Regions from separate parts of the Paenibacillus sp. FSL M8-0212 genome, predicted to be linked through region 3. Evidence: predicted binding sites of a transcription regulator. Region 3 holds the regulator's gene; each other region holds the start of a gene.

Region 1 (7,911 bases), 190 kb from region 3:
CGTGTGTGGATGGTGAGTTCACAATAATCCGTCCAGTTTGCAGACGATCTGCAAATTTGCCGATCACTTCTTCATTTGTGGAGTGGATAACCGAGGAGTGACCCATGCCGCCAAATGCAACCACTTCTGCTGCACGTTCAATTCCCTCTGCTGCCGTTTTGACTTTGTAACAAGCCAGTACCGGACTTAATTTCTCAGCCGACAATGGGAATTTTGTACCTACCCCTTCAATCTCGGCCACGAGAATTTTGGTGCCTGCTGGAACTTCAATACCGCACAATTTCGCAATGCTTACCGCAGATTGACCAACAATTGCCGGGTTCACCGCACATTTCTCGGCATTAATCGCACCTGCTGTCAATTTTACTGCTTCATCTTTGTTAACAAAGTAACAGCCATTTGCAATCATTTTTTTCTTCACTTGATCAAAGATCGGTTCTTCAATGATGACCGCTTGCTCGGAAGCACAGATCATGCCGTTGTCGAAAGACTTGGACAGAATCAAATCCGTTACTGCCTGATTGATATCCGCGCTTTTCTCGATAAAGCAAGGTACGTTACCTGGTCCTACGCCCAGTGCAGGTTTACCACAGCTGTACGCTGCACGTACCATGCCTGATCCGCCTGTTGCCAGAATGAGAGCCACATCATTGTGATTCATCAGTTCGTTTGTACGATCCATGGAAGGATCATCAATCCACTGAATACAATCTGCTGGTGCACCATGTTTCACAGCAGCTTCCAGCAGGATTTTGGCAGCTTCCCGGCTACAATTCTGTGCAGATGGGTGGAAACCAAAGATGATTGGGTTACGCGTCTTGATGGAGATCAGTGCTTTAAACATCGTTGTTGATGTTGGATTGGTTACTGGTGTAATCCCCATGATGATGCCGACCGGCTCCGCAATTTTCTGGAAGCTCTCATATTCGTTATCTTCAATCACACCTACGGTTTTGTCATACTTAATGCTGTGGTACACATATTCTGTTGCAAATATATTTTTGGTGATTTTATCCTCATACACTCCGCGGCCTGTTTCTTCTACGGCCATCTTGGCGAGCATCATGTGTTTATCCAGACCCGCAAGCGCCATCGCTTGCACAATCCGGTCAATCTGCTTCTGGTCCATCTTCATGAATGCGGCGTGTGCTTTATTCGCTTTGTCGATTAACGTTTGAATATACTGACCTGCTGTCGGTTCTTTTGCTGGGGCGACTTCGTTCTTTACAGCCATCTCCCTCATCCTCCTAAAGGTTCGTATTAGTTTGTCTCTCTCGTTTACATTCACATCGTAACATGACAATAAACTTAATTATGTGATTTTTTTCACAAAGTATAACAAATTTAATTTAAGTTTTGTAGTGTCCTTCATACGACCATTTTCACTTCCTATTTAAAATATAGGGCTGTAAAATTCATCCTCTCCATTAAAAGTGAATTTTATCACAATGTTTGAAATTTCGTCATTTTTGCCCCCTTTCCTTCCCCCTCAAACGGTAAGATTAGGTATATACTGAACTTAAAAATTGAACCACCGCAATTTGTACCGTCCTTCCTCCCGGCCGAGATGACCCTGATCAGGACGGCAACGGTTTGCGGCGAACCTCGGAGGCTACTGCTTATTACAGAAGGTCGTCCGATGGACATAAAGGGGAGATAGACTTATGAGAGAACTAACCACTGTACTGGAAAAGCGCGGTAATACCAACTGTTTCTCGGAAGCAAATTTCAACCATCTGCTGGTTACCATGAAAGATAGAACCTATCCGGAAGGTACACATCTATACTGGGAAGGCGACATCTCTGACAAACTTTATTATATGAAACGGGGTCGTGCCCAGATCACCAAATCCACGGATGAAGGCAAGGAACTGATCATGTACATGTATCAATCCGGTGATATGATTGGGCAGGCTGATCCCTTCTTTGGCTCTAAACACAGCTTCTCAGCGGAAGTATTAGAGGACAGTGAGATCGGTGTACTGGAGCATAAAGACCTGGAGATGTTAATCTGCCAGCATTGTGACTTCGCGATCGACTTTATGAAATGGATGGGCATCCACCACCGGTTGACACAGACCAAATTCCGGGATCTCATGTTATACGGTAAACCGGGTGCACTCTGCTCCACCCTCATTCGGTTGTCGAATTCGTATGGTGAGCCTCATGGAGAGCATGTCATTATTCACAAAAAAATTACCCACACGGATCTGTCCAATATGATTGGAGCCACTCGTGAAAGTGTAAACCGCATGTTAAGCGACCTGCGTAAGAAAGATGCGATTGAATACGACAATGGCATGATTGTTATCAAAGATCTGAAGATGCTGCAAGGGATCTGTCACTGTGAACTTTGCCCGAACGAGATCTGTCGTATTTAATATTTGACTATGCTAATCGGATATTGCTTATATATTTAATGAAAAAAAGCCCAGTTCTCTAAAAAGAGATTGGGCTTCTTGGTATACTTAGGATGCATTGGTCAATTCAAGTTTCACCGCATCACGTGGATTCAATTTCATGTCCAGACCATTTTCCATTAATTCTTTGTCATTCACCATAATGACCCACCGCTCATTCATACGAGGCGTGACATTCTCGACCGAAACGACAAATTTGTTATTCTCAGACATTCTTACAATGCCGCTGGACTTCAACACATCGCGAACTGTGCACTCTTGAACGTAGACGCCGGCATATTGACGATTAAGGGTTGGCATAATGTTTCCACCGCTAACCTTGAGTAACGTTGTCTGATATGCAACGCCATCTCCCCCACTGTCAGCGGCTTTCACGTAAATGATTACTTCATCTTTGGCATGAAGCTCCATGTCCCAATCTTCCTGTTCAATATCCTTGCCATTTAATTTGACAGCCCAGCTAAGCGAAGAATCCAGAGAAACTTCTCCGACGGATTGAATCCGTTTGCCATCTGCCGTAAAATCTACCAGTCCGCTATTGAGTAATGCTTTTTTGAGTGTCAAACCCTCACTAAAATCTCGCTTAATGGACTTTGTTGCATCAGGCAAAAATGTACTGCCATCTACAGCCACTGTGATCGTATTCGCTGTTTCTGTCTCCTTGACAATTGGCTGCTCAGAAGGCTGTGTCTCACTACAACCAGCCAAGATCGCCAGTAGGAGCAAACATACACCTATGTAACCGGGGATTTTCTTCATCATGTAGGTAACACCACCCTGCGTAAAATCATTCACCCTGTTGTCCATAACCTCTATTATGGCACAACTTTCGGCAAAAAAAAGTGTCAAAGCCGTTACTTTTATAGGGTGTCCCCTCCAAATAGGGCTTGTACAAGAAAGAGAGCCTGCACACAGGCTCTCCAATCTAATTCATTTTTATGTTCGAATTGGTTACGTTATCACTGGACACTAGCCTGCATATATGTCCGTCCTCCATCGCCATCTTTCAGATATGGATTAAGCCCGAAGAACTGCTCCTCAGATACGTATACCCCCGTCAGCAATCGCCCTTCAAGCAATCCACCGTCCACCTGCACGCAACATGAAGGTGCGTCTACATACTCCTGATACAACGGAATCTGCCCATATTGTTGATGGACCTTGAATACCTTGCCTTGCTCATACAAAGGCCGTTCCGAGAAATAGGTAGGCACAATATAACGGGCAATGACATCCAGTTCCTGCACGCTATAAAAGGGTTCATCACCAAGCCATGGTGCAAACATTCGAATCTTCTCATATTGAGACCAGACAACCGCCTGAATCAGCATTTCTGCCTGAACCAACCGACCTTCTCCCACATCCAGAACCAATCGCTTACCATGGATGGTTTCCTCCATCTGAGAAGTCGTTGAATCAGGTTGTCCCAGCTCACATCCGATACACTTCCAGCCCCTGGACGTTTGAATCCATTTTTGCAGCACCGCCGGAGCTAATCTCGGACCATCGCTGTTCACAGAATGCGTATTCACTTCGGCAAGATCATCCTTAACCGAACGGGAATATGCTGTGCGCTTAAACAACTCCGCAGCTTTTTTGTAAATCAGATGTACCTGAATGGATGCGCTCTCAAGTTCTGCAATATCTTTTTTGCCGTAGCGTACTTCACGGGATAAGCTTTCTTCTCTCATGACAAGTGGGCCTCCTTCGCTCCGGCCGTCTGTGGCCATTTTCTATAGATTATACTACAACTCATGACAACATGTGCATAGCCCAAGAGAAAAACGCCGATCCACGTTATACTTAAGACAAAAACCCCTGATTTCCACGGAAATCAGGAGTCTATGTCATTCATCAACGAAAGTGGGTGATGCTTACACGTTAGTCAACCCACTTCTCAGCCCAGTCTTGAATTTGATTCATGACGGGCTGGAGCGCTCTACCTTTATCCGTCAGTTCATATTCAATACGAACCGGCGTCTCGGGATAGACGTGACGAACCAGAATACCTTCACTCTCCAGATCTTTCATCCGTTCGGATAACATCTTATCACTCATGGATGGGATCAGATTGGAGATATCCTTGAATCGCTTCGAACCACTCATCAATGTTTGAATAATTAAACCATTCCAGCGCTTGCCCAAAAAAGAAAACGCCGTCTCAAAACGCGGACACATCCGCAAGTCTTGACCTTCCACATTAATCACCTCTTTAGAGATCACTCAAATCAACTTACATTTTGTTAGTATATTTCATAATAACATATTTAAGCTTCAAAGAAAACGCCTGCAACTAAAAAGTTTAAATTTTAGAAGCATAACATCCAAAATGGATCATACATCCCAGTATACATTACACGCTGCGTCGTAACCATGGGAAATATCGTATAACTTCCCCATAGTACTATCTTACCCAAAAAGAACCCAGCTGCCACAGTCATCAATGACTCGGAGAAGGGTTCTTTTTGAATAAAACTTATAATTTCCATTACACGATTGAGTTAGTGAATTAGACCAGCACGCCACCAAATGGTCTTACAGGTTCGCTCTTGCCAAATTCCGGCTTAAAGCTGCGGGCAGGATATGCCCATTTCACAGCGTTGCTGATCACTCTTAATATTTCCGGTTTGTAATAGGTCGGATACGTCTCATGACCTGGTCGGAAATAAAAGATTTTACCTTCACCACGCCGGAACGTACATCCGCTCCGGAATACTTCCCCACCCTGGAAGTTACTTACAAACACCAGTTCATCCGGTACTGGAATATCGAAGAATTCACCGTACATCTCTTCTTTTTCCAATACAATCTTGCCCTCGATGCCATCCGCAATCGGATGAGATGGGTTAACACACCATACAATTTCCTGCTCGTCAGCTACACGCCATTTCAGATCGCAGCTGGTTCCCATCAGTGCTTTGAATGGTTTGGAGAAATGACCTGAATGGAGCACAATCATTCCCATCCCGTTCAGTACTCGCTGCGCGACCTTCTGTGAGATCTCATCGCTTACGCGATCATGTGCCATATGTCCCCACCATATAAGCACATCTGTGGAATTCAGCACTTCATCACTTAATCCGTGTTCAGGCTGATCCAGTGTAGCCGTACGAATAGCAAAGCCTTCGCCGCCAAGTCCGTCAGCCAGTGCTCGATGCAGACCATCCGGGTAGACTTCCCTTACTTCATCGTGAATTTTCTCATGGACAAATTCATTCCAAATGGTGACGTTGATCATATTCAATTTCCCCCTAGTGTAGCTCTAAACCCACCACATATCGCCCAGCGGTTCTTCAATCAATACTTGCTGGAGATTTTGCACGGCTTTAGAGAATCCTTCTTCAACCGACATCAGACCGTCTTCGTGCTCAATACTTACTACATAATCATATCCGACCAGACGCAAGGCACTCATAATATCTGCCCAAGTCTTGTTATCATGTCCATAACCAACCGAGCGGAACTGCCAAGCCCGATCCAGCATATTGGTATAGTCCTGCATATCCGTTACACCGTGTTTGTTCACGTTTACCGGATCAATCGTTGTATCTTTTGCATGGAAATGATGGATGGCTCCTTCACGTCCCAAGATGTGAATTGCCTGAACCGGATCAATACCTTGCCACCACATGTGACTTGGGTCCAGATTGGCTCCGATCACTTCACCTGCAGCTTCACGCAGTCTCAGCAGGGTTGCTGGAGTATGAACGGAGAATCCGCCGTGCAGCTCCAATCCAACTTTTACGTTACGATCTGCTGCAAATTTACCCCACTCTGTCCAGTAAGGGATAACTTTGTTCTCCCACTGCCACTTCAGGATCTCCTGGAAGTCATTTGGCCATGGTGCAACAGGCCAGTTCGGATATTTGGCATCCTCATGGTCTCCCGGACAACCGGAGAATGTATTCACTACAGGTACTTCCAGCTTCTCAGCCAGTTCTACCGTTTTAACAAAATCATCGTGAAATCCTTTGGCAATATCCTTTTGCGGATGTAGCGGGTTACCGTGACAGCTCAGTGCACTGATCGTCAAACCACGTGATTCCACTGCATTTTTGAAGTTTTTCAATGCTGTAGGATTGCTTAACAACTCATCTGGCTTACAATGTGCATTGCCTGGATGTCCGCCTGTTCCGATCTCTACTGCTTTTAATCCCTTGGATGCTACATAATCAAGAGCATCCTCCAATTTACGTCCTCCGAATAGTACCAAAAATACGCCGAGTTTCAAGTGCGATTCCTCCCTGGATCAGATATCGTATGATTGCTGAATTCATGAATATTGAACTGTATACAATTACCGTTCAGATCACATGCCTGTTTGATTAGTGTGGAAAATCGAGAGTGTTTCTATCCTGAAATTGAACGTAAGAATACTGGTTATTCTGCTTCACTCGCAAGAGCATCAAGCTTCGAACACTTTTTACTCAGACTAGTGGGATTCCACGGTTTCAATCTCAGTTTGAACTGTACGAGTTACTGCAAAAGAATCATAGCTGCTCTCCAGATGTACGTGCTTGCCTTCAAGTGAAGAACGCTGGAATGAATGCATGGCTTCCAGAACGTGATAAGCTAGCTTGCCACTGGCTTTGTGTTCCCGTCCGGCACGAATGGATTCAACCATTTCCGTTACGCCGATGCCTCGTTCGTTTTGTCCACTTTCGAAGACTGGTTTGACCGTCTCCCAAGTGTCTTGACCGTATCTGCGAACCTTCACTTCCCCGTTAAAATAGTTGGGGTCCGGTACACTAAGCGTACCTTCTGTACCATAGATTTCAATACGTGGCAGATCCGAAGCTCCGCGAATATCGAAACTGGTAATCATCGTTGCAATGGCCCCTTCTGCAAAATCAATGGTTCCTGCCAAGTGGGTAGGCGTCTCTACTTGCAGCGCTGTACCTTCCTTCGGTCCGGAGCCAATCTTGCGATCTGCAATCTGTATGCCTGCCGAGGCGCTGATTCTGCGTATCGGTCCAAGCAACGTAATCAGAGCGGTCAGATAGTAAGGTCCCATATCAAACATCGGTCCGCCACCTGCAACATAAAAGAACTCCGGATTGGGATGCCAAGCTTCTGGTCCTCCACCCATAAAGAATGAAGTCGCTGCAACCGGCTTGCCAATCAGCCCATCCTCAATGGCTTTACGAGCTGTCTGTATGCCTGAACCAAGGAAGGTGTCCGGTGCAGAACCAACATACAATCCCTTTTCCTCAGCCAGCTCAACAACCTTGCGACCATCCTCAAGAGAAATTGCCAGCGGCTTCTCGGCATACACATGTTTGCCTGCTTCGAGTGCAGCCAGATCGGTCATGGCGTGACTTCCAGGAACCGTAAGGTTCAACACAAGTTCAATTTCGTTATTTTGCAGCAACTCATCTACATTGTAAACGTTTGCGATATTAAATTCATCTGCCCGTTCCTGAGCGCGTTCACGAATCAAATCCGCAACAGCCACGACTTCAATGACCGGGTTGTTTTTGAGATTTTCCAA
Region 2 (7,911 bases), 2.1 Mb from region 3:
TGAAGGTATTTATGATACAGGTATTACGGCACGAATTGGTCAGTCTGAATCTACAGCCCGCTCTAATCAAAAAGGTAAATCTCCGTCTGCCAGTCAAGATCCGGCATATCAGGAGGAGTTAACCCGCCTTGCAGACAAGCTTGCTTATGTCATTAACCTGTTTATGATTCAGGATCTGGATCTGGAACGGGTTAACCGTGAACAGCTGTTAAGTATCGATATTTTGCAGCATGGCAATGAGGTTCGGGATTGGGCGGCACGTCAGGGCTCGGATGTTTCCGCTCGAACGAACCTGATGCTGGCAGCTAGAGCGTGGCTTAGTGGCGAGGGGAATGAAGAAGAGGCATTGGAGGCACTTTCCCTGGCAGAACGCAATGAACTTCAGCGCTGGACGCGTCGCTGGCTTGCCGGAGAGCTGCAGGCTCATCCGGGGATCGAGGCATATGAAGCTTTGCCGATGGCTTTTTATCGGGGAGGAAGCGGCAGCAATCGGTTGGATTATCCTGGCCTGATTGAATTCATCCGCACCAATGCAAGTCGTGCTGAAGGGCTGTATCCATTCTTCGATTGGTCAGGAGATCATCGAATGTTTGTCCGGGGTTCCAATGCGCATAAAGGATATGCGGATGCCATCGTGGCTTATTTCAAAGCCCATGACCGTGAAGCTTTCAAGTCGAAGTCGGCTTTCAAACCGTATTATGCAAGAGCCAGCAAGACAATGAAGCCGGTCTATGATCGTGCGAAGACGGAATTGTCCTCTCCACTGGTGCGGATGCTAACGGGTAAAAGGAAAAATCTGTTCGGATTAATCCTCTTGATCCTGGTTCTTGGTATTGCTGGCGGTACATATGCATGGATGAAAGATTCTGTAGAGCCGCCAGCGACATCCCCTCCATCTACCCAGGAGCCTGTCATACCGGCTGAACCTGAGGTGCAGCTCGCGGAGCAGATTGCTTATATGATTCCTGCGAGTGAACAGGAGGGTACGCAATCACCTGCTCAACTTGTGATCCGTTTCAGGAATGATACGGGAAGCACTGAGTTTGAGCAAGGCAAACTTCAATTGACGATGAAGGATGGCAGCACTCAAGAGTTGGATGCTACAGGTAAGTGGGAGAGCTTTAATCGGAATGAAGAGCCTGATACCCAAGATACCTCCGATGGTGGCTCAGGAAGTACTTCCGAAGGAAGCACGGATGGTTCTTCAGCGGGAAACGCGGGGAACACAGAGCAGACGCAGGATGGCGATCAGCAGGCCGATCCTTCAACATCCGGTGACTCCACTTCAGATCCTGCTACCGATACAACAACGGATACAGGGACAAATGTATCGTCTAATACTGCGAGTGGAGACACGGATCAAGGTACTGATGCAGATCAAGCTACAGGTTCGACATCACCTGACACATCTGTATCCAATGAACAGGATGCGGATGCGACCACTCCTGCACAGATGTCTATTGGAGAGGTAGATCGCCTTTATCCGTATGGATTGCAGATTGATCTTCCAGCGAATATGGATGCCGAGAGCATTGCCAGTGTGCAGAGCACTCAGGGCGGGATGACGGTAATCCAATTGATGCCGCAGCCTAATTAAGCTGTAAATTATCATATTATTTGAGCGTGTTGCATAGATTCATTGAGTGTCTTTTGATCCAACAATGAAAAAAATGCTGACTTCATACCTTATTAAACGAGCGTATGTGAGATGACCTTGAACTTGAATTTCAAGGTCATCTTTTTTTATTTGATATGGCGGATATAGCAAACGCATGAAAAAAACTCACACATTCACAATTCAGACACAAAATTTGCGATTCAAGAGTTTGAAAGACAGTCAGAAATGATAAAGTGCGCGGAATGAATGAGAAAAGATCTCATATGCACTTGGGAAAAGAGGGAGATTTCTGCTACATAAAGAGCAAATAAAGCACGAAAAGAGAAGAAAATTTGGTTTTTTATGTTGACAAATGATAATGATTATCAGTATCTTTAGTGTAGAAGATATTTGCGTCGGAAATACACAGAATTACAATTTCGTTTTTGTTGTCATAGCCGGATTACATAACCGGGATAAATGAGAGAGGGATGATCGCATGTTTCGTCTGGAGACGACCAAGCTGGATATCGCTTATGAGGAAAGACTAATTGTAGAGGATCTGAATATTCAGATTCCCCAAGGAAAAATTACAGCACTTGTTGGAGCCAATGGTTCAGGGAAGTCAACCATCCTGAAAACGATGGCACGTATTATGGCTCCAAAAGCAGGTAATGTATTGCTCGACGGGAAGTCCATCCATAAACAGTCCACGCGTGAAGTTGCCAAGCAGCTTGCGATTTTGCCACAGAATCCAACAGCCCCTGAAGGTCTTACCGTTACTGAACTGGTATCGTATGGTCGCTTTCCTTATCAAAAAGGATTTGGCTCCATGCGTGCGGAAGACAAACGCATGATTGAATGGGCTATCGAAGTGACAGCCATGACTGAATTCCATGATCGTCCGATTGATCAACTGTCCGGTGGACAGCGTCAACGTGCCTGGATTGCCATGGCACTTGCACAAGAGACGGATATCCTTTTCCTGGACGAGCCGACTACGTTCCTGGATATGGCTCACCAGCTCGAAGTATTGCAATTACTGGAGCAACTGAATGCCACAGCCAACCGTACCATTGTTATGGTTGTACATGACTTGAATCATGCTTCCCGCTACGCACATCACATGATTGGTATCAAAAAAGGTAAAGCCATTGCTCATGGTTCACCTGTGGAAGTTATGAATTCGGATGTGCTTCGTGAAGTATTTAACATTGAAGCAGATATTGTGATTGATCCGCGTTCCGGTGTACCGCTCTGCTTGCCTTACGCTCTTGCAGGCGAACGTCAGCAATCGAAGACGCCAGAGCAGTTGGTCATGAACAGTGCGATGGTTCATGCTGGAGGACGGACAGAACCACGTGTTCAAGCGACAGGAAGTTAACGAAATGGGCCATATGTGGTCATTACATTATAGAATGAAGCCGCTGTGCGCTATCGCACGCGGCTCTTTTGCATTCATGGGGAATTTGCAACGCATGGGAGCAAAAGGGACGGGTAGACCCGGGATTTGGTAATCGCATTGGATCAGGTCTATAATAATAGGACAGGCTGTGAGTCCATTGGTTATGCCAACGTGCTCGCAACAGCCCAAACCAACATATGTCATGGGAGGAATCAGTCATGTCCGTATATTCATATCAGGCGGTAACCACCGCGAACCAAGAAGTCTCACTGGATCTGTATCAAGGTAAGGTATTGGTCATTGCTAATACAGCCAGCAAGTGTGGGCTGACCCCGCAATACGGTGAATTGCAAAAGCTTTATGATCGTTATCGCGATCAAGGCTTGGTTGTACTGGGTTTCCCTTGTAACCAGTTTGGAGGGCAGGAGCCAGGTACAAGTGAGGAAGCGGAATCATTTTGCCAGATTAACTATGGTGTGAATTTCCCGGTGTTTGCCAAGGTAGATGTGAATGGTGAGTACACTCATCCTCTGTTCCAATACCTGAAGGAGCAACAACCTGGCGTAGGTGAAACAAGCGACATCCAATGGAACTTCACCAAGTTCCTTGTTAACCGTGAAGGTGAAGTGGTAGGTCGTGTTGAACCGAAAGAATCACCGGAGACAATGATTGCAGATATCGAGAAATTGCTCGGTTAATACATGAACGTTGAGAAGCCTATCCTTGCATAAGCAAGGATAGGCTTCTTTGATTATTATATAGCGTGGCTATATTCTCTTCACAGGTAAGGTTGGCTTCAGGATAAATTTGTAAGCGTTTACCAATCTAAAAATCAACAATTTAGCGGAAATTGAATGCATTTATTTTTGTACAAGTAAAACATGAATGTGGGAGAGGACTCTAATTTTATACGTCCATACTGTGTCCATACAGGGAACGCGGAAGCCTTTGCATAGCATAAATCGACCCCAATCCGGGGACAATGAAACCAATACAATGAAGGGGAGAAAGGCTTAAATACAGGGAAATGACTTCTTTCGACAAACTTTTTTTGCTCATCCTATTGCAATGTGAAAAAGATCACATTATAATGAGTGTATAAAGTGAAATAAATCACATACACAGTTTCGAACAAGAAGTGAAATATTTCACAACCATTATAACGTTATATTCAAACTCATTTATATATTTCGAGGAGGAACTTTTAATGAAAATCGCAGTTATCGGATGTACACACGCAGGGACCGCAGCCATCGTAAATACCGCCAAATTGTACCCGGATGCTACCATCACGGTGTATGAGCGCAATGACAATATCTCCTTCCTATCTTGTGGCATTGCGCTCTACGTAGGTGGGGTTGTGAAAGATCCTGACGGTTTGTTCTATTCTTCTCCTAATCAATTGGCAGAGCTTGGTGTTGAGACCAAGATGCTTCATGAAGTTACAGCAGTTGATGCCAAGGGTCATACCCTTCGGGCTAAAAACCTGCAAACCGGGGAAGAATTTGAAGATACGTTTGACAAACTGATTGTGACAACGGGGTCATGGCCTGTCGTTCCGAAGCTTGAAGGCATCGAGATGGATAACATCTTACTTTGCAAAAACTACAATCATTCCAACACGATTATTGAAAAAGCCAAAGATGCCAAACGTGTTACCGTTGTAGGTGCAGGATATATCGGCGTTGAGCTGGTGGAAGCTTTCCAAATGAATGGCAAGGAAGTTACCCTGATCGACAGTGTGGACCGGATTTTGAACAAATACCTGGACCCTGAATTCACGGATGCGATCGAAGATACGTTGACTGGGCGTGGCATCAAGCTGGCTCTTGGTCAAACGGTACAGAAGTTTACTGGAGAGAATGGCAAAGTAACTAAGGTGATTACGTCCAAAGGAGAGTTTGAAACCGATCTGGTTATTCTGTGCATTGGTTTCCGTCCAAATACAGAGTTGCTTAAAGGCCAAGTGGATATGCTGCCAAACGGCGCAATCGTCGTGGATAAATATATGCAAACGAGTCAAAAAGACGTCTTCGCTGCAGGTGACAGCTGCGCTATTCATTACAACCCAACAGGCAAAGCATCTTACATTCCGCTGGCAACCAACGCCGTACGGATGGGTACACTTGTAGCCCGCAACCTGGTTCGTCCTACGACACCATACATGGGTACACAAGGAACATCCGGTATCAAAATTTATGAGCAAAATATCGCAGGTACAGGAATGACGGAAATGTCTGCTGCTGACGAAGGTTTGATTGTGGAATCTGTCGTACTGGAAGATAGCTACCGTCCGGAGTTTATGCCAACGGCTGAGAAACTGTTGCTTAAAGTGGTATATGAGCAGGCAACTCGTCGGATCGTCGGAGCACAGGTGATGTCTCAGGTTGACCTGACCCAATCGATTAATACGATCTCGGTCTGCATCCAAAACAACATGACCGTAGATGAGCTGGCCTTCATCGACTTCTTCTTCCAGCCACATTACAACAAACCATGGAACTTCCTGAACACGGCTGGTCTGCAAGCACTGCCACCGGTAGAAGTAAAAGCACCAGCAATGGTGTAAGCAAGAAGAATAGATGGTCGAACAGCGAGCATGATAAACGCCATACAAAGATAAGTCATGCTTATCTGTAAACATGAGGTGCACAATAACTGCCAGGATTTCGAAACAAGGCGGACGATTATATAGGAAAAAGAAGACTGGCGAGTATATCGTCAGTCTTTTTTGTGATTTTTTAGCTTCAAAAGGTCTTACTATACTTTGCTGTCATAACTATTTCAGGACACTCTTATAGCATATTTTTAAATAATATTGTGATAATTTGCACAAAGTTATGTTGAGGACCGAGATACAATTAGGATATGGTATTCAACGCATAACTAATGAATTTCAAATGGTTTTATCCAATGATAAACAATGAAGGAGAGGATGAATGATATGGCAGCAAAAACACCTCTTGAGGTTGCACAATATACGGCGCAAACAGGCATGAAGAAGGCTCAATATCCGGTGTCTTCTGTACTGGTGCTTAGTTTTCTGGCAGGGGCTTTTATTGCGCTGGGTTTTCTACTGGATATTCGGGTGATTGCTTCTGCTCCAGCTGAGTGGGGAAGTCTGGTTAATCTGATTGGAGCAGCAGTGTTCCCGGTTGGATTAATCTTGGTGCTCATCGGTGGTGGCGAGTTGCTGACAGGTAACATGATGGCAGTTCCACTCGCGACGATTGCTCGAAAGTTATCCGTAGGTAATATGTTGAAAAATCTAACCTTAGTGACGATTGGTAACTTTGTTGGAGCTTTGTTTGTCGCATACGCGTTTGGACATGTGCTTGGTCTGACAGGAGAGGGTGTATATCTGGCTAAAGTGGTGGATATGGCTGGGCACAAGCTGCATGACGGCTTCTTGCAAGCTTTCATCTCTGGCATCGGCTGTAACTGGCTGGTCGCGCTGGCCGTGTGGCTATCTTATGCATCGGATACGATGAGTGGCAAGGTACTGGGCATTTGGTTTCCAACGATGGCGTTTGTCGCGATTGGATTCCAGCACGTTGTGGCCAATATGTTCCTCATCCCGGCGGCAATCTTCGAAGGACATTATTCGTGGGGCCAATATGTGATGAATTTCATTCCGGTATGGCTCGGGAATCTGACTGGTGGTGCTCTGTTTGTAGCTGCAGCCTATTGGGTGGTGTACCTGCGCCAAGCTGAGCCGAAAGTGAAACCGGAGGTAGCCACGTCGATCGAAGCTGTGGAGACGGAGGCCAGAGCGATGTGGAGCAAGCAGGCGTAGCAGGGCATATATACACGTATGTATACATGGGTAATGGAACATTCATGTAGAAGTAAAGACGATTCTGGTCTTGTTCGATTCATGGCGAATATGCTGTGATGGAGCAAGGCGGGATCGTTTTTTTGTGTGGGGTCCTTGTTGGAGTTTAACGCAAAATAAATTCGCCATGACAAGGTTCGGGGGAACGAAACCTGTTCATGGCGAATTTCGGGAGTGGTCCATGATATGGCATGAGGAGGAAGTGGGGAAACACTAGCCTAATGCCTTATTTTTAATTTACCCCTGAATTCTGAAGTTGAATCAAACTCAAAAAACATTTTTTTGAAAATATTTTGACGCCGCTATAGCAGTGAATATGAAGCAAAAACATACTGTTCTCTTTACGTATTAACCTCGAAGAAGATATGATATAGGGATAGTTTTTTAAAGAGGGGGAGCCATACGATGATCGATCAGGAGAATGGAATTTTCGCAGCGGTATGCCCGCTCGATTGTCCGGATACTTGTGGTCTGTTACTACATAAAGAGAACGGTAAAATTGTGAAGGTGGCAGGCAATCCGGATCATCCGATCACCAAGGGTGCCATTTGTAATAAAGTCAGAAATATGACCGAGCGGGTGTATCACCCTGAGCGTCTACAATATCCGATGAGACGTGTGGGAGCCAAAGGCGAAGGCAAGTTCGAACGAATCAGTTGGGATGAAGCGATTCGCGAGATTACGACCAGATTCACTGCATTGTCCGAGACTTACGGCCCGGAGAGCATCCTGCCCTACAGCTTTTACGGTAACATGGGCATTCTCGGCGTAGACGGCATGGACCGACGTTTCTTCAATGCGCTTGGTGCAAGTGTGCTGGAGCAGACGATCTGTAACTCTGCTGGAAATACCGGCTGGAAATATACGATGGGCGCCAACCGGGGTACGGTGCCGGAAGATACGGAGCATGCGGATCTCATCCTGGTATGGGGCGGTAATATCGTCAGTACGAATATGCACCAGGTCGTTTTGGCGGAGAAAGCCCGTAAGAAAGGCGCCAAGATCGTCGTCATCGACGTTCATCGCAATCGTACGGCCCAATGGGGCGACTGGTTTATTCCTTTGTATCCGGGC
Region 3 (7,911 bases):
CTCCCCAGATGTACTTGCGCAATTCATCATAGGATGTAATGCCCAGTTGCTCCTGAGCTGCCTGTATGGCGAGCGCTTCTTCCTTGCGCTGGTCCTGCGTGACATGGACGTAATAACGCTGAAGTCCAAACAGAATCAGAACCAGTGCAAGCAGCGAAATCCATATCCACTTCTTTTTTTTCTTCAAAAGCCGAACTTCCTTTCCCTATGATGCTCTATCCTGCAATTAACGAGCAAGCAGACCATCAAATGCCAATTGAGACTCACGCAAAATACGCTCTTCATCCAGCGTCAGACATTCGCCATGTTTCACCACTTGTTTCCCATCCACCCATACGTGCTCAACATCTTTGGCAGAAGCCGAGTAGATCGTATGTGAGATCAGGTCTGTATGTGGATAGAAATGTGCCTGTTCAATGTCCAAGGCGATAAAGTCAGCCTTCATGCCGACCTGGAGTGCTCCGGTATTGTTCAAGAAGATTGATTTGGCACCATATGACGTTCCGAGTAGTAACGCTTCGCCTGCTGGCACTGCCGTCGGGTCACCAGATACACCTTTGTGGATCAATGCAGCCAGTCTCATTTCCTCGAACATATCCAGGTTGTTGTTACTTGCTGGTCCGTCAGTTCCGAGTGACACGGTAACTCCTGCTTTCAGCAACGCAGGTACACGCGCAACACCGGAAGCGAGTTTCAGGTTACTTCCCGGGTTATGGGATACAGCCACATCATGACGGGCCAGAATCTCAATCTCTTCGTCATTCAGATGCACCGCATGTGCAACCAGGGATGGACGGGAGAAAAAGCCCAGTTTCTCCAGATGTGCTACAGGACGCAGTCCATAATCAGCCACGTTCTGCTCGACTTCACGAAGCGTTTCCGACATATGTGTATGAAGAGGAAGGTTTAGGTCGTTTGCGACCTGTACAAGCTTCTCTATGTAGTCAGGAGGGCATGTATATGGTGCGTGTGGCGAGATTACGGTTGTAATGCGACCATCGGCCTGTCCATTCCACTCACGTGCAAACGCTGCCGACTCCTCCAGCTTCCGCAGTTGCTCTTCTTCCGAGCACAGCCCAATTACACCACGTGCCAGTGCTGCTCTAACGCCGGATTGCTCCACAACTTTGGCAACTTGATCCATGTGATCGTACATGTCCAGGAAAGCTGTAGTTCCGCCTTTCAACATTTCAAGCACCGATAGCGAAGTTCCCCAATATACGTCTTCTGAAGTCATTTTCGCTTCCATCGGCCACATTTTTTCCTGCAACCATACTTGCAACGCAAGATCGTCTCCGTGCCCTCTGAGCAACGACATCGCTGCATGACCATGCGTATTGATCAGACCCGGCAGGAAGAACAATCCTTTTCCATCCACTTTGGTACAATTTTCGTCTCCATCCGGCAATGTCTCACCAATATGCACAATCTTGTCATTCTCAACAACCATGTATCCTTGAACAACGTTCCATGTTGTGCCGCCTTCATTAACGGCAAATTTGCCGTTGTGAATTACCCATCTATTTGTTGTCATCTTCCTCATCGTCCTTTCCAGTCTCCAAGTAATAGGCCAAACTAAGCAGATCCGTTGTAAAGTCAGCATGGTGAATGCGGATATGCGGCGGTGTTTTTAGAATTGTTGGTGCAAAATTAAGGATCGCTTCAATTCCCGATTCAATAAGCTGATCGGCTACATTTTGAGCTTCCGTATCCGGAACCGTAATAATACCGATGCGGATGTTATCCGTTTTAACCGCTTCCGTCAATTCATTCATTGGTTTTACCGTCAAACTGTTGATTTGACTACCAATCTTCGGTCCATATGCATCAAATACAGCAACAATCTTCATGTTGTCTTTCAGATATGCGTTGTAGTTGGACAAGGCCTGTCCGAGGTTACCCGCACCTACCAGAGCTACATTAATTTGCTGATCGATTTTGAGAATGTGACGAATTTTCTCGATCAAATAGGATACATCATACCCGATCCCTTTACGACCAAAATCACCGAAGTAAGCCAGGTCTTTTCGAATTTGGGCCGGATTCAGATCCAGCCTTTGTCCAAGCTCTTGAGAAGAAACAGTAGCCACCTCACGCTGGTGCAACTCGCTCAAATAGCGCAAGTATACAGGCAGACGTCGTACCACCGCTTCCGAAATTTTATCCGATTTCATTCTTGCTCCCCCTTACCAAGGCCACGATAAAAATAATAGATGAAAAGTTGAGCATTCTGTATAAACTCAAAGATAAACGTGACATTTTATACAGAATGCTCCTTGTAATTTAGGTTATAAGTTCTTACGTGCAACTGCTCTAATCGGATACGGAAATATCTAATAAAGTTTAACGCCAAACGATAGTGTCATGCAATGATATAACGAACAGAACAACCATTATTCTTGTTCATTAGCAGGTTTTTCCAACCACTCGGTGATTCGTGGAACCATCTGCTCCGTGAGCATATGCTCCATTTTGGGACCTGGTAATGAATATAAAAAGAATTTACCATAGTACGCTTCAATCACACGTGTATCATAAACAATGACAATTCCTCTGTCCTTTGCTGTACGCACCAATCGGCCAAATCCCTGCTTGAAACGAATGACCGCTTGTGGCACGGACAGTTTCATGAACGGATTTTTCTTCTGTTCCTGAAGCAACTCACTCTTGGCTTCCACCAACGGATGATTCGGCGGTTGGAAAGGCAATCTTACAATAGCGAGACAGGTCAGCGCTTCTCCCGGAATATCTACACCCTCCCAGAAGCTGCTTGTGCCCAGAAGTACTGTTGCTTTGGCATCTTGGAACCTGCGAGTCAATTTGGAACGACTTCCACTATCAACGCCTTGACCAAGCAACGAGATGTCGTTGCCAGACAGCGCCTCCTTCAGCGGATCATAGACCTGTCGCAACATCTTGTATGAAGTAAACAGAACCATCATGCGTCCACGCGTAGCAATTGCCGTCTCTGCGAGTGATTGCACCAGCATATTAACAAAGTGCGCATCACCCACACTTCCCTTCACACTCGGGAAATCACGCGGAATCACCAGAAGTGCCTGATCGCGATAGTTGAAAGGTGATGGCAGCATCGACGTTAACAACCGATTATTCTCGGAAGCATCCTGCAAGCCAAGCTGCTCAATCATGAACTGGAATGACTTATCTACCGAAAGCGTAGCTGATGTAAGCACAACACTTTTCTTTTTATCAAAAAACAAATCCTTAAGTTGGGCACTGACATCTACAGGTACGGCATACAGCTGGAGTGATTTACTGCGGAACTGGCCGCTGGCTTCCATCCAGTACACTGTTTTGGCGTCATCCATTCGCATGAAGAAACGTAGATTCTCCTTCAATGTGGTCAGATCTTTCAGTAATCCTGTAATGTCCGTAATCAGACTATCCGATTGATAATCATCCTGATCCTCTTTCACTTCAAGCAGCAATTTGTCCCCTTTGCGAACCAAATCGCCCAGAGTCACATAGATCTGGTTCTCCAGATCCTGCAACTCCTGCCATTTTGCAGGTTTCTGAGATGCTTTCAGACGCAGTGAAAATTGCCCCGTCTCGCCCGGTGAAGCATCACTTCGTTCAGGCAACAGACCAAACAAGGCATCGCTCATACGATCCCACAGTTCCTTGACCTCAAGAGCGAGCGGGAACATCTGATCCACCATGGAGCCCCATTGCACCGAATTCTCATGCCCGGATAACTGCGAACGAAGCATAGGCAGCTGACCATTACGACTGTCTTTAAACAGGCGGGTCAGTGTATGAACCAAAGTGAAATATTTCATATGCATTCCAAGATGTTTACCAGCGACATCCTCCAGATGATGTGCCTCATCGATTACAAGACTCTCATAGGCTGGCAGCAGCTGATGCGCGGCTTTCACATCCGTAAATAATTTGGAGTGATTGGTGATTACGATATCAGACAACCCTGCTTCATGTTTGGCACGATGGTAGAAACATTTGCGGAACCATGGACAGGATCTTCCCAGACATGATTCGGATTCGCTCTGTACCGTCTCCCAGAAGTCCCCTCCGCGTCCGCTAAGGTTAAGTTCCTCATCATCTCCGGTTTCGGTCTGTGTTAGCCAGACGATCATCTGAGCAGCTGTGAAATAATCCTCTTTAGGTGTGGCGAACTCACGTTTATTGATTTTGTGTTCAAATTTGCGCAGGCACAGGTAATGTCCACGTCCTTTGAATACAGCAGCCTTAAACGGGAACGGAACCACTTGAGTCAGCATCGGAATGTCCCGCTCTCTCAATTGCTCCTGCAGATTGATCGTATGCGTGCTGACCATAACTTTCTGTTCTTGTTTCACACTTTCGTAAATAGCAGGCAACAGATACCCTAGAGATTTGCCGGTACCCGTTCCAGCTTCGATCAAGAGATGTTTCTCTTCATCCAGGGCTTGCCTTACACTGCTGAACATCTGAGTCTGCGCTTCACGCTCTTCGTAATGATCCAGCGTATCCTTCAGGTTCTCCCGAACCTGGTCCATAAACTGTTCGAAGCTTACACCATCAAGGGGGTTAGCCTCCCGCTCATCGCGTGGTGCACCAATATCGGTCCAATCACTTACATTAAGAGCAAGCTGACGATAATAGGTATGTCCGTCCAGATCCTGAATCGGCTCTGCTTCCTTCTCACTGCGCATTCCGTCCAAGAACCAGCCCAAGTCACTGTCTTCTGGTGCAAACAGGTCACTGAGGCGCTGAATCGTTATGAGCGGTAATTCCTTTAACTCATCCAGGCACTTGAGCAGCACATAGGCTGTCGCCAGTGCATCACTGTCTGCCTGGTGAGGGCGATCATGTTGAAATCCAAATTCGGAAGACACATAACCGAGTTGATAAGAACCCAGTGATGGGAATGTGATCTTCAGAAAATCAATCGTGTCCAGAATGCGGCCAGTGAACGGCAAATAACCGCAACGGTCAAGAGCATTCTGCAAAAAGTGAAAATCAAAAGCGACGTTGTGTCCAACAAGCACCACATCATTAAGTAGCGGAACCATCTCCATCATCATCTCTTCGAGTGAAGGAGCGTCCGCCACATCTGCATCGGTAATACCCGTCAACCCCGAAATAAACGGGGGAATCGGTACACCAGGGTTCACATAAGAACTATATATTTGAGTTATGCTGTAGTCATGATCTATGATGGCAAGTCCGGCCTGTATAATCTCACCGTCGGACTGCGTGCCGGTTGTTTCGAAATCCAATACGGCAAATTTCATTGCAATGTACGGTCCCTTCCATTCCAGTCTATGTTACAGCATAGCAAAAAAAAGGGGATTTGAAAATTAACTGACAAAAAAGCGGTGTCCCCGCCGCTATGCCAAAGGAGGGAACACCGTTTTTTGTCGCCGAATTCCCGCTTAATGAAGGGTCGTCAGCTGATTAGCATATTGCAATTTTCCCCTGTTCAACCTGCAAGCTTCCATGTTGTACAGTGGTTCGGTCAATGTCGGGTCATACTGAAGGGCCTGTGCAAAGAGTGAACATGCAGCTTCAGGATTCGCAAGCTTGGCTTGAATACAGCCCAGGGCGTTACATACAAGCCCTTTCAAGCGAGGTGAACCCTTAAGGTACATGATCTGCTGCAAATGTGTCCCGGCTTCCGCCATTTGTTCCAAATTCAGATACGCGAGCGCCAGGTAAAAACGAGTCAATGCACTCTCCGGATGGTCGGTCACAACCCGGGAGAACTGCATGATCGCCTGCGGATACATCTGTAGTTTGAAATAGCCCTGACCACGACTGAAACATTCCAGATGGAGTTCAGGCAGAGCGGTAACAGCTTCCTGTTCCGGTTCAAGGGAAGCAGGCTTATCCATCTCCCGCTCCCTCACCTGGCTCATCTTTTCTTCAAACATCAGCCATTCATCCAGCATTCCGTCACTCATCCGCTTAAGCAAATTCCACTTTTGCAGCAATTCTTGTTTGTTCAGGCCTTCAGCGGAAGGATAGCTCTTGATAATTTCATCTAACATGTCGTTCATTTCTGCGAAAACATGCTGGAACATCGATGCATCCCCACCCTTGAAAAAATGGATTAGTGCAGTGACCTGTACTCATTTTTTGCTTCAAGGGCCGATTTCATTCTCCTTACCAGTCGATTACATAATTGTCGCGTGGACTTCCTGCTTCATCGTTTGTACAGGTTTATTCTGTCCATCTACAAATACAACGGTTGGTTTGTGAGTATTTGCCTCTTCTTGGGACATCATGGCATAAGAAATGATAATGACGTTATCTCCAGGCTGCACCAGACGTGCAGCTGCGCCGTTAAGACATATGACCCCGCTCCCGCGCGGTCCTGGAATCACATAAGTTTCCAGACGTGCACCATTGTTGTTGTTCACAATTTGCACTTTCTCGTTTTCCATCAAGTCGGATGTTTCCATCAAGTCTTCATCTATGGTAATGCTACCCACATAGTTCAAGTTGGCTTCCGTTACCGTAGCCCGGTGGATTTTGGATTTCATCAGTGTTCTAAACATGGGACAGTACCTCCGATTTTTGCAACCTTATATTGTCAATCAATCTTGTTTTTCCGAATTTCACCGCAAGTGCAATGAGCAGATCATCACGTCCTTGAACTTCTTCCTGATCTGCGAGCGGCTCCAGACTTGGAAAAGCCTGAATCTCGGCGTAGTCGATAACGGCAAGCGGTGAGCTTGCAATCTGCTCGCGCAGAATACGACGGATATCTGCCGCATTTGTAGCTACACCTGTATCTGCGGCTTCCTGAGCTGCACGCAGTGCCTTCGACAGAACCAATGCCTGTGTACGCTGTTCTGCGCTAAGATAGACATTACGTGAACTGAGGGCAAGGCCATCCTCTTCGCGAACAATCGGACAGGGTACAATTTCTACAGGCATATTCAAATCATTCACCATCTGTTGAATGACCGCAACCTGCTGGGCGTCTTTCATTCCAAAAAATGCACGCTGTGGCTGTACGATGTTAAACAGTTTGGAGACTACGGTCGTTACCCCGTCAAAATGCCCCGGACGGGAAGCGCCACATAGGCGCTCCGTCAGTTTTGAGACCGATACGGTCGTTTGTGTTGCCTGTGGATACATCTCTTCAACAGAGGGAATAAATACGATATCTACTCCTTGTGAGCGTGCTGTTTCCACATCTCTGGCTTCATCCCGCGGATAGCTGTCAAAATCTTCATTAGGGCCGAATTGAATCGGATTAACAAATATGCTTAATACCACGATATCGCTCTGTTTTCTTGCTGCCTGCATCAAGCTTGCATGACCTTGATGAAGATAACCCATTGTCGGTACCAGACCTACAACGGACGCACTGGACCGAATCGCTTGACGCTTCAAGCTTAGTTCCTGTCTTAACTCTGCGATTGTCCGTAATACTTTCATGAGTTACTCCCCACCTTTTCCTTGCGTTGTCCGCCGTACAGTTGATCCAGAACACCATCCGCAGCATTGAATACATGCTCTTCGGCCGGGAACGAACGATCTTTAACTTCTTTCACATAAGCTTCGATGCTCGTTCTGATTAATGTACCCACATCTCCATAGGTTTTGACAAATCGTTTGGGTGTATACGGAGAGGCGTATTGAACCACATCGTGGAATACCAGTACCTGACCATCACAGCCTCGTCCTGCTCCAATTCCGATGGTAGGGATGGACAGTTCCTCCGAGATCGCCCGTGCAACTTCTTCCGTAACCAGTTCAAGCACAATGCCAAACGCGCCTGCAGCTTCCAGGGCTTTGGCTTCGTCCATCAGACGTTTCGCGTCCGCTGCATCCTTGCCCTGAATGCGGTAACCACCAATCTGATTAACCGATTGAGGTGTAAGTCCGATATGTCCAAGAACAGGCACGCCTGCTTGCACGACTGCTCTAACGGTGTCC

Evidence for each region. The regulator Rex, encoded in region 3, represses fermentation and respiration genes when NADH is low (regulators of the CRP and FNR family bind a similar motif). The targets are predictions, from matches to a motif close to TTGTGAAATATTTCACAA.
Region 1: adhE (bifunctional acetaldehyde-CoA/alcohol dehydrogenase) is a predicted target of Rex. The motif match lies at 1,315-1,332, and genes of this name have one in related genera.
Region 2: MKX68_RS13550 (formate/nitrite transporter family protein) is a predicted target of Rex. The motif match lies at 5,821-5,838, and genes of this name have one in related genera.

What each region holds. Positions count from the first base shown of each region.
Region 1 covers NZ_JBBORP010000001.1:4,941,936-4,949,846, reverse strand. Annotated here, with positions in the region: gene adhE (bifunctional acetaldehyde-CoA/alcohol dehydrogenase) at 1-1,234, opposite strand, end outside; gene MKX68_RS21800 (Crp/Fnr family transcriptional regulator) at 1,665-2,381, shown strand; gene MKX68_RS21795 (hypothetical protein) at 2,469-3,182, opposite strand; gene MKX68_RS21790 (hypothetical protein) at 3,380-4,111, opposite strand; gene MKX68_RS21785 (winged helix-turn-helix transcriptional regulator) at 4,302-4,598, opposite strand; gene MKX68_RS21780 (ThuA domain-containing protein) at 4,930-5,658, opposite strand; gene MKX68_RS21775 (sugar phosphate isomerase/epimerase family protein) at 5,683-6,651, opposite strand; gene MKX68_RS21770 (Gfo/Idh/MocA family protein) at 6,853-7,911, opposite strand, start outside.
Region 2 covers NZ_JBBORP010000001.1:3,041,988-3,049,898, forward strand. Annotated here, with positions in the region: gene MKX68_RS13530 (GAP1-N2 domain-containing protein) at 1-1,597, shown strand, start outside; gene MKX68_RS13535 (ABC transporter ATP-binding protein) at 2,097-2,981, shown strand; gene MKX68_RS13540 (glutathione peroxidase) at 3,221-3,700, shown strand; gene MKX68_RS13545 (FAD-dependent oxidoreductase) at 4,210-5,571, shown strand; gene MKX68_RS13550 (formate/nitrite transporter family protein) at 5,947-6,798, shown strand; gene MKX68_RS13555 (molybdopterin-containing oxidoreductase family protein) at 7,243-7,911, shown strand, end outside.
Region 3 covers NZ_JBBORP010000001.1:5,132,049-5,139,959, reverse strand. Annotated here, with positions in the region: gene MKX68_RS22750 (DUF5590 domain-containing protein) at 1-187, opposite strand, end outside; gene MKX68_RS22745 (amidohydrolase) at 227-1,534, opposite strand; gene MKX68_RS22740 (redox-sensing transcriptional repressor Rex) at 1,521-2,174, opposite strand; gene dinG (ATP-dependent DNA helicase DinG) at 2,394-5,255, opposite strand; gene MKX68_RS22730 (tetratricopeptide repeat protein) at 5,397-6,020, opposite strand; gene panD (aspartate 1-decarboxylase) at 6,138-6,521, opposite strand; gene panC (pantoate--beta-alanine ligase) at 6,514-7,410, opposite strand; gene panB (3-methyl-2-oxobutanoate hydroxymethyltransferase) at 7,407-7,911, opposite strand, start outside.